2 regions of the Mesorhizobium sp. M0500 genome follow, and region 2 is predicted to be linked to the other one. Evidence: riboswitches for the same ligand, from Rfam matches in the RefSeq annotation. Region 2 holds a riboswitch; the other holds the start of a gene.

Region 1 (3,771 bases), on a different contig from region 2:
AACAGCGTCGTCTTGCCGGCGCCGTTCGGCCCGACCAGACCGACGCGATCGCCGCGCTGGATGCGGGTCGAGAATCCCTTGACCACGGTCAGATCGCCAAAGCTCTTCTCGATGTTCTTGGCTTCGATCACCAGTTTGCCGGATTCGGCGGCGTCGCTGGCTGTCATCGTCGCCGCACCCTCGGCGCCGCGGTGGCCGCGAAAGCGCTGGCGCATGATCTGCAACTCACCGAGCCGGCGCATGTTGCGCTTGCGCCGCGCTGTCACGCCATAGCGCAGCCAGTGCTCCTCACGCACGATCTGGCGACCGAGCTTGTGCTGCTCGCGCTCTTCCTCCTCCAGCACCGTGTCGCGCCATTCCTCGAAATAGGCAAAGCCCTTGTCGAGACGGCGAGTCTGGCCGCGGTCGAGCCAGATTGTGGCGCGCGACACGCGTTCGAGAAAACGGCGGTCATGCGAGATGACGACCAGTGCCGAGGAGGTGCGGGCAAGCTCCTCCTCCAGCCATTCGATGACCGAAAGGTCAAGATGATTGGTCGGCTCATCGAGGAGGAGAATGTCGGGCTCCGGCGCCATGACGCGGGCGAGGGCGGCGCGCCGCGCCTCGCCGCCGGAGAGATCGTTCGGCCGTTCCTCGCCGGTCAGGCCGAGATGCTCCATCAGATAGGTGGCGCGGTAGGGATCGTCGGCCGGCCCGAGCCCCGCCTCGACATAGGCGCGGACAGTCGCAAAGCCGTCCATGTCGGGCATTTGCGGCAAGTAGCGCACGGTCGCCGAAGGCTGGCGGAAGACTTCGCCGTCCTGCGGTTCGATCAGCCCGGCGGCGATCTTGAGGAGCGTCGACTTGCCAGAGCCGTTGCGGCCAACCAGGGCGATCTTGTCGCCAGCAGAGGCCGTCAGGGCGGCACCGTCGAGCAGCGGCGTGCCGCCAAAGGTCAGCTTTATCCCGTCGAGATTGAGAAGCGGCGGCGCCATGTCGGCTTTCTGGGCTCAGCTTTCCGGAAGAGGATAGGGATGTGCGAGCAGCAGCGCGCGGCCGCTGGCCAGCGCGATTTCCAACCGGCCCCTGACCTCGTTGGAAATGGTCAGCGACGAGCCGAACGCAACCTCGACATGGTCGAGCGGCCATTTGGCGCCGGTGACTGTCAGGCCGGCGAGATCCGAAAAGCCGAGCACCGAAAACAGCGTGCCGTCGGCATAGTCGAAGCCAGTCTTTCCCGGCAGCAAGGGAATGCCTTCCTGTGCGCCGCTGGTCAAAAGCACTTCCGTCCCGCCTTCCGCCAGCCGGATGCTTAGCGCCAGATGCAGGAAGATGTGGTCGGTACGTTTGCCGCCGAAGGCGCCTGCGAGCACAAGGCTGGTCGCACCACGTTCGAGTGCGGCGGCGATAGCGAGTTCACCGTCGGTCTTGTCCTTTTCAGCGGGAAACACCTGCCGTGGCACGGCGGCCAGATCTTCCGGCAAATCGGCAGGCACCGAATCGAAATCGCCGACCCAGAGTTCCGGCCTCAGGCCCAGCATACGGGCATGGCCGATGCCGGCGTCGGCAGCGATGACACGCGAGCCTTCGACCTGGCGGTCGAGCAGCGGCGTGCGGATGAGATCGCCGCCAAGCAGGATGGTGAATGTGCTCATATCTCGTGGCCCTTACCAGCCCTGCCCCGGAAACGGAAGATGAAACGGCAGACGAAACGGAAGGCTGGGCTTTGGATGCCCGGCAAACTTCCGCTTGCGCAGCACTTCGGCCGGGCCTATGTGTCGCAACGCTCTAACGGGGTGCCGGACGCGATCTTCGCGGACCGGCTGAGAGGCAAGACTGCCAACCCGCTGAACCTGATCCGGTTTGTACCGGCGGAGGGATTAGACGTTTCGGACAGCCCGACGCCTCAATTCCTTTCAACGCGAACGAAGGAGGCGCCGATGCGCAGTTTTTTCCACTCTCTTGTCTCGATTGTCCTGCTTGCGGCATCCGCGCTCGCCCTGCCAGGGCAGGCATCGGCACAGGATAGATTGACGGTCTACACCTATGAAAGCTTCACCGCCGATTGGGGTCCGGGACCGGCGGTGAAGAAGGCCTTCGAGGCCGAATGCAGTTGCGTCGTCGAATTCGTCTCGGTCGCCGACGGCGTGGCGCTGCTCAACCGTGTGAAGCTGGAAGGCGCCGCGACCAAGGCCGATATCGTACTTGGCCTCGATACCAACTTAACCGCCGACGCCAAGGCAACCGGCTTGTTTTCGCCGCACGGCGCCGTGTCGGGCGTCAATGTGCCGGGCGGCTGGAGCGACGATATTTTCGTGCCGTTCGACTATGGCTATTTCGCCGTCGTCTACGATACCGAAAAACTGAAGAGCCCGCCGAAGAGCCTCAGGGAATTGGTCGAGGGCGATGCCGGAGAGAAGATCGTCATCCAGGATCCGCGCACCTCGACGCCGGGCCTTGGCCTGCTGCTGTGGGTCAAGTCGGTCTATGGCGACAAGGCGCCGGAAGCCTGGGCCAAACTCAAGGCGAAGGTGCTGACGGTAACGCCGGGCTGGAGCGAGGCCTACGGCCTGTTCACCAAGGGCGAGGCGCCGATGGTGCTGTCCTACACCACCTCGCCGGCCTACCACATGGTCGCCGAAAACACCGAGCGCTACCAGGCGGCGTCCTTCGAGGAGGGCGAATATCTGCAGATCGAGGTTGCGGGGATCACCACCAAGGGTGCGAAGAACCCGCTGGCAGAAAAGTTCATTGCCTTCATGACCGGACCGAAATTCCAGGATGTCATTCCCGAAACCAACTGGATGTTCCCGGCCGGCAAAACCGACAAGCCGCTCAACCCGGCGTTCGACAAGCTGGTCAAGCCGACCAAGACCTTGCTGTTCAGCCCGGAAGACGTCGCGGCCAACCGCAAGGCCTGGGTCGATGAGTGGCTTGCGGCGATGAGCAAGTAGGGCTCAAGCCTCGTCGGATGTTTGCGCCAAGCCACCCCCCTCTGGCCTGCCGGCCATCTCCCCCTCAAGGGGGGAGATCGGCAGCTTTGTCGCCTCTCCTCGTCCTGCCACTTGTGAGATTGGCGAAGGCGGCTGAGTGCGCAATCTCCCCCCTTGAGGGGGAGATGGCCGGCAGGCCAGAGAGGGGTGGGCTCGGCCATTGTCAGGTATTTCCTTCGATCAACACCTGTCGTAGTGTCGGGTAGCGCGACATGCGTACGCGTCATCCGGCCGATCCCCGCGTCACTGCCGGCATCGTCGCGCTCGCCGCCATCGCGCTGCTGATCGGCGGGGCATTCGCCGGGCTCGTCGTCGAAGCCACACGCGACCTGTCCGGCGCCGCTTCCGCCTTCGATTCCTATCTCCTGCGTGTTGCCCGCTTCACGCTCTGGCAGGCTCTGTTGTCGACCCTGCTCTCCGTCGCACCGGCGCTGTTCGTCGCGCGCGCCCTGTCGCGGCATCCGCGTTTTTTCGGGCGAGGCTTTATCCTGCAGCTTTTCGCCGTGCCGCTGGCGCTGCCGGCCATTGTTGCCGCACTCGGTGTCTTGGCACTCTATGGCCGCGCCGGGTATTTCGCCGGCACGCTCGGCGCGATTGGCGGGCAGAGCTGGCCCGGCATCTATGGCCTGTCGGGCATTCTCGTCGCCCACGTCTTCTTCAACCTGCCGCTGGCGACGCGGCTGTTCCTGGAAGCGCTGCAGACCGTGCCGGCCGACCAATGGCGGCTGGCGAGCCAGCTTGGCATGGGGGCTGCGCCGGCCTTCCGGCTGATCGAATGGCCGCCGCTGCGTGCGGCCTT
Region 2 (3,771 bases):
CGCATCCCACCAGTCGGCAGCGTCGCGTCCGAGATCCAGCACCGGCTGCTCCGCGCTTTCGCGCTCGCACCATGGCGCCAGCATGCCGCCGGCGAACCACGACGCGTTGCCGCCAAGGCCATGCCGCATCTCGGCGACTGTGACCGTCACGCCGCGGGCGGCGAGTTCGAAAGCGACGGTGAGGCCGGCAACGCCGGCCCCTTTGACGAGCACCCTCATGATGGTTTGGGAGCCTCTGGCACGACCGGTACGCCAGTCTCGTCCGCCAGCATGTAGAGATCGCCGCCCTCCCGGTATTTTGCCGCCATTGCCGCCATGCCTTCCTTCTGGGCCTCGGCACGGATGTCGTGGGAAATGCGCATGGAGCAGAATTTCGGCCCGCACATCGAACAGAAATGTGCCAGCTTGTGCGCCTCCTTGGGCAAGGTCTGGTCGTGGAAGGACCGTGCGGTTTCGGGGTCGAGCGACAGGTTGAACTGGTCCTCCCAGCGGAACTCGAAGCGCGCGCGCGAAAGGGCATCATCCCTGGTTTTCGCTGCCGGATGGCCCTTCGCCAGATCGGCTGCATGGGCGGCTATCTTGTAGGTGATCACGCCAATCTTGACGTCGTTGCGGTCGGGAAGGCCGAGATGCTCTTTCGGCGTGACGTAGCAAAGCATTGCGGTGCCGAACCAGCCTATCATGGCGGCACCTATCCCTGAGGTGATGTGGTCATAGCCCGGCGCGATGTCGGTCGTCAGCGGCCCCAACGTGTAGAACGGCGCCTCACCGCACACTGCGAGCTGCTTGTCCATGTTCTGCTTGATCTTGTGCATGGGGACATGGCCCGGGCCTTCGATCATCACCTGGCAGTCCTTTGCCCAGGCGATCTGCGTCAACTCGCCGAGCGTCTCCAACTCGGCGAATTGCGCCGCGTCGTTGGCATCGGCGATGGAGCCCGGACGAAGGCCGTCGCCGAGCGAGAAGGACACGTCGTAGGCGCGACAGATGTCGCAGATCTCCGCAAAATGCTCGTAGAGGAAGCTTTCCCGGTGATGGTGCAGGCACCATTTGGCCATGATCGAGCCGCCGCGCGAGACGATGCCCGTGACCCGGTCGACGGTCAGCGGTATGTAGTGCAGCCGCACGCCGGCGTGGATGGTGAAATAGTCGACGCCTTGCTCGGCCTGCTCGATCAGCGTGTCGCGGTAGACCTCCCAGTTCAGGTCCTCGGCGATGCCGTTGACCTTTTCCAGCGCCTGATAGAGCGGCACCGTACCGATCGGCACCGGCGCATTGCGCACGATCCAGTCGCGGATGTTGTGGATGTTGCGGCCGGTCGACAGGTCCATCACCGTGTCCGCGCCCCAGCGGATCGCCCAGACCATTTTTTCGACCTCTTCGGCCATCGATGATGTGACAGCCGAGTTGCCGATGTTGGCGTTGATCTTGACCAGAAAATTGCGACCGATGATCATCGGCTCGCTCTCGGGATGATTGATGTTGGCGGGAATGATTGCGCGTCCGCGCGCCACCTCGTCGCGCACGAATTCGGGTGTGACGAAATCTGGGATCGCCGCGCCGAAGGCTTCGCCGTCGCGTTGCAGCTTGCCGCGCATCACCTCGCGGCCGAGATTCTCGCGGATGGCTACGAACTCCATTTCTGGCGTGATGATGCCGGCGCGCGCATAGGCAAGTTGGGTCACCGCCTTGCCCTGCTTGGCCTTGAGCGGCCGATTGCGTATCGGAAATTCCGGTGTCAGGCGCTCGCCGGTGGCGAATCCATTGTCTTCCGGCCGGACGTGGCGGCCGTCATAGGCTTCGACATCGCCACGCGCCGTGACCCATTCGTGGCGAAGCCGGGCAAGGCCTTTTTCGATGCTGGTTTCGACTGATGGATCGGTGTAGGGGCCGGACGGATCGTAGACGGTGACGGGCGGTTCGCCGGCCGTCGGATGGACGGAAATCTCGCGCATCGGCACCCTGATCTGCGGGTAGAGGACGCCGGGCTTGTGGATTTTCCGCGAGGCGGGCAGTGGTCCCGTCGACACGGCGGGGGTGAGGGCATTCATCGTGAGGCTCCTTTGCTCATGCATTGGAGACCCAGTTCTGTGCCGGAAGGATGAAAAGACGCTTCTGTAGACCTGCTGCAGCAGGACCTCGGGCGTAAACTCCCGCAAAGCGCTTGCACCGTCCCTACGCCAGTATGAACTGGATCAGGTTCAACGGGTCACTGCGCCGCGAAAGCCAGCAGTATCTCAGCCCCTTACCGGGACTCCCCTGGTGAATGCCTCAAGTTGAATGGGCCGGTGCTGCTTTGTCAAGCGCATTTGGCCCGCCCACTGTCAAATCAAACCAGGACCGCGTCGTCTTCTTGGCAATCTGGCATCTGCCCCTGCTCTGTTCCACATCCTATTTGGGTGCAAGGCCACCACTCAGCGGAACCCTCAGAGAAGGAAACCGTCCAGATTTGGCTAGACTGCTCGACGATAAGTCCAGAGCTGTGCCGGCGGTATGTTGCGGACGACGAAGTCATAGTGGGAAACCACGTAACGGTCTGGCATCTTGATCACCGGCGACAGAGGTCCGTATGTGATCTGAATCACGGGCCGGCCGGCAGGAATACGGGCAAGCAGATCCTCAACCAGCGCGACACGCTGTTGCATTGGAAAGCTCAACAGCGGGACTGCACTTATAACACAATCGAACTGTTCACCTTTGCGCTCACCCAGAGCTTCGTCCAGCGCAAATGCGTCGCCCAATCTGAAGTCCACATTCGGGAAGCGTTGCACCAAGCCGTCGTAGAAAATCCTGGAATATTCGACTGAAACCAGCTGGCGCGGCTTGATTCCCCTAGCCAGGATCGCCTTTGTGATGACACCGGTTCCCGCGCCAAGCTCCAGAATCGGTAATCCTGACCGTGGGTTCACCACGCTTGCCATCCGGCGTGCCGCATAAACCGAAGTGGGAATAAGGGCTCCCACGCCCTTCTTGTCCTTTTGCCAGCCTTTGAAGAATTGGACTTCTTCCTCAAACCTTTTGCCGAGCCGCTCCTTCAGTCGCAAAATCATATCTTCTCCCTGCGTCAGCCGCTTACCCAACGTCATGAATTTGGCAAAGCGCGTTTTGGCCAATCTCGCCACCCTTTACAAGCCCGTTAAGACTGCTTGCCTGTCACGACGCGGTCAGCATGAATTGCCCCTCAACGCACTTTCATGTTTGCTGGGCCTATGTTTCGCCCTCGCCTGCTGCCCGAAAAAAAGTTCCCGAGCTATGCGTATCTGCCCGGCAAATATCCGCATCCGGTGCGTGATGCCTTGGGCCACAGTTACCGATCAGATCCGGTGACCGTCGCCGTTGGCGAAGCGCTCGGCTCAGATGTGTTTCGATGGGGAATCGACCTTTTCAATCACGGCTACTACTGGGAAGCCCATGAAGCCTGGGAGCCTCTCTGGCAGGCTGCGAAACAAAGTGCTCAGCACCGCCTGTTCTTCAAGGGGCTGATCCTGTTGGCGGCGGCCGGCGTGAAGATCCGTGAGGGAAAGCGGGTCGCTGCGGCGCGCCATGCGACAAGAGCTGCAGGGCTTTTTCGTCAGGTGGTGAGAGTGCCGGGCGGCCTGTTTGAGAAAGCACTGGGAATGACACCTGCCGCGCTCGCTGAACATGCCCAAGCGATCGTAGCTTACCCGGTTGTTCTGCGGGAGCCAAAGCCTGCCCAGCCTGAACTTGTCTTTGATTTCATACTCGCACCAGTATCCGAGAGCGTTTGATCGGCAATTCAGTGGCCCAAGC

The links. A riboswitch is a leader RNA that binds a small molecule or an ion and turns the genes downstream of it on or off. The one in region 2 is predicted to bind thiamine pyrophosphate.
Region 1: another riboswitch for thiamine pyrophosphate. It lies ahead of thiB (thiamine ABC transporter substrate binding subunit); the one in region 2 lies ahead of thiC (phosphomethylpyrimidine synthase ThiC).

What each region holds. Positions count from the first base shown of each region.
Region 1 covers NZ_JAMYRB010000002.1:232,021-235,791, reverse strand. Annotated here, with positions in the region: gene NKI70_RS04940 (ABC-F family ATP-binding cassette domain-containing protein) at 1-974, opposite strand, end outside; gene NKI70_RS04935 (thiamine diphosphokinase) at 990-1,634, opposite strand; TPP riboswitch at 1,762-1,876, shown strand; gene thiB (thiamine ABC transporter substrate binding subunit) at 1,920-2,933, shown strand; gene thiP (thiamine/thiamine pyrophosphate ABC transporter permease) at 3,185-3,771, shown strand, end outside.
Region 2 covers NZ_JAMYRB010000019.1:24,841-28,611, reverse strand. Annotated here, with positions in the region: gene thiO (glycine oxidase ThiO) at 1-219, opposite strand, end outside; gene thiC (phosphomethylpyrimidine synthase ThiC) at 216-2,051, opposite strand; TPP riboswitch at 2,155-2,271, opposite strand; gene pmtA (phospholipid N-methyltransferase PmtA) at 2,454-3,050, opposite strand; gene NKI70_RS25625 (DUF309 domain-containing protein) at 3,210-3,749, shown strand.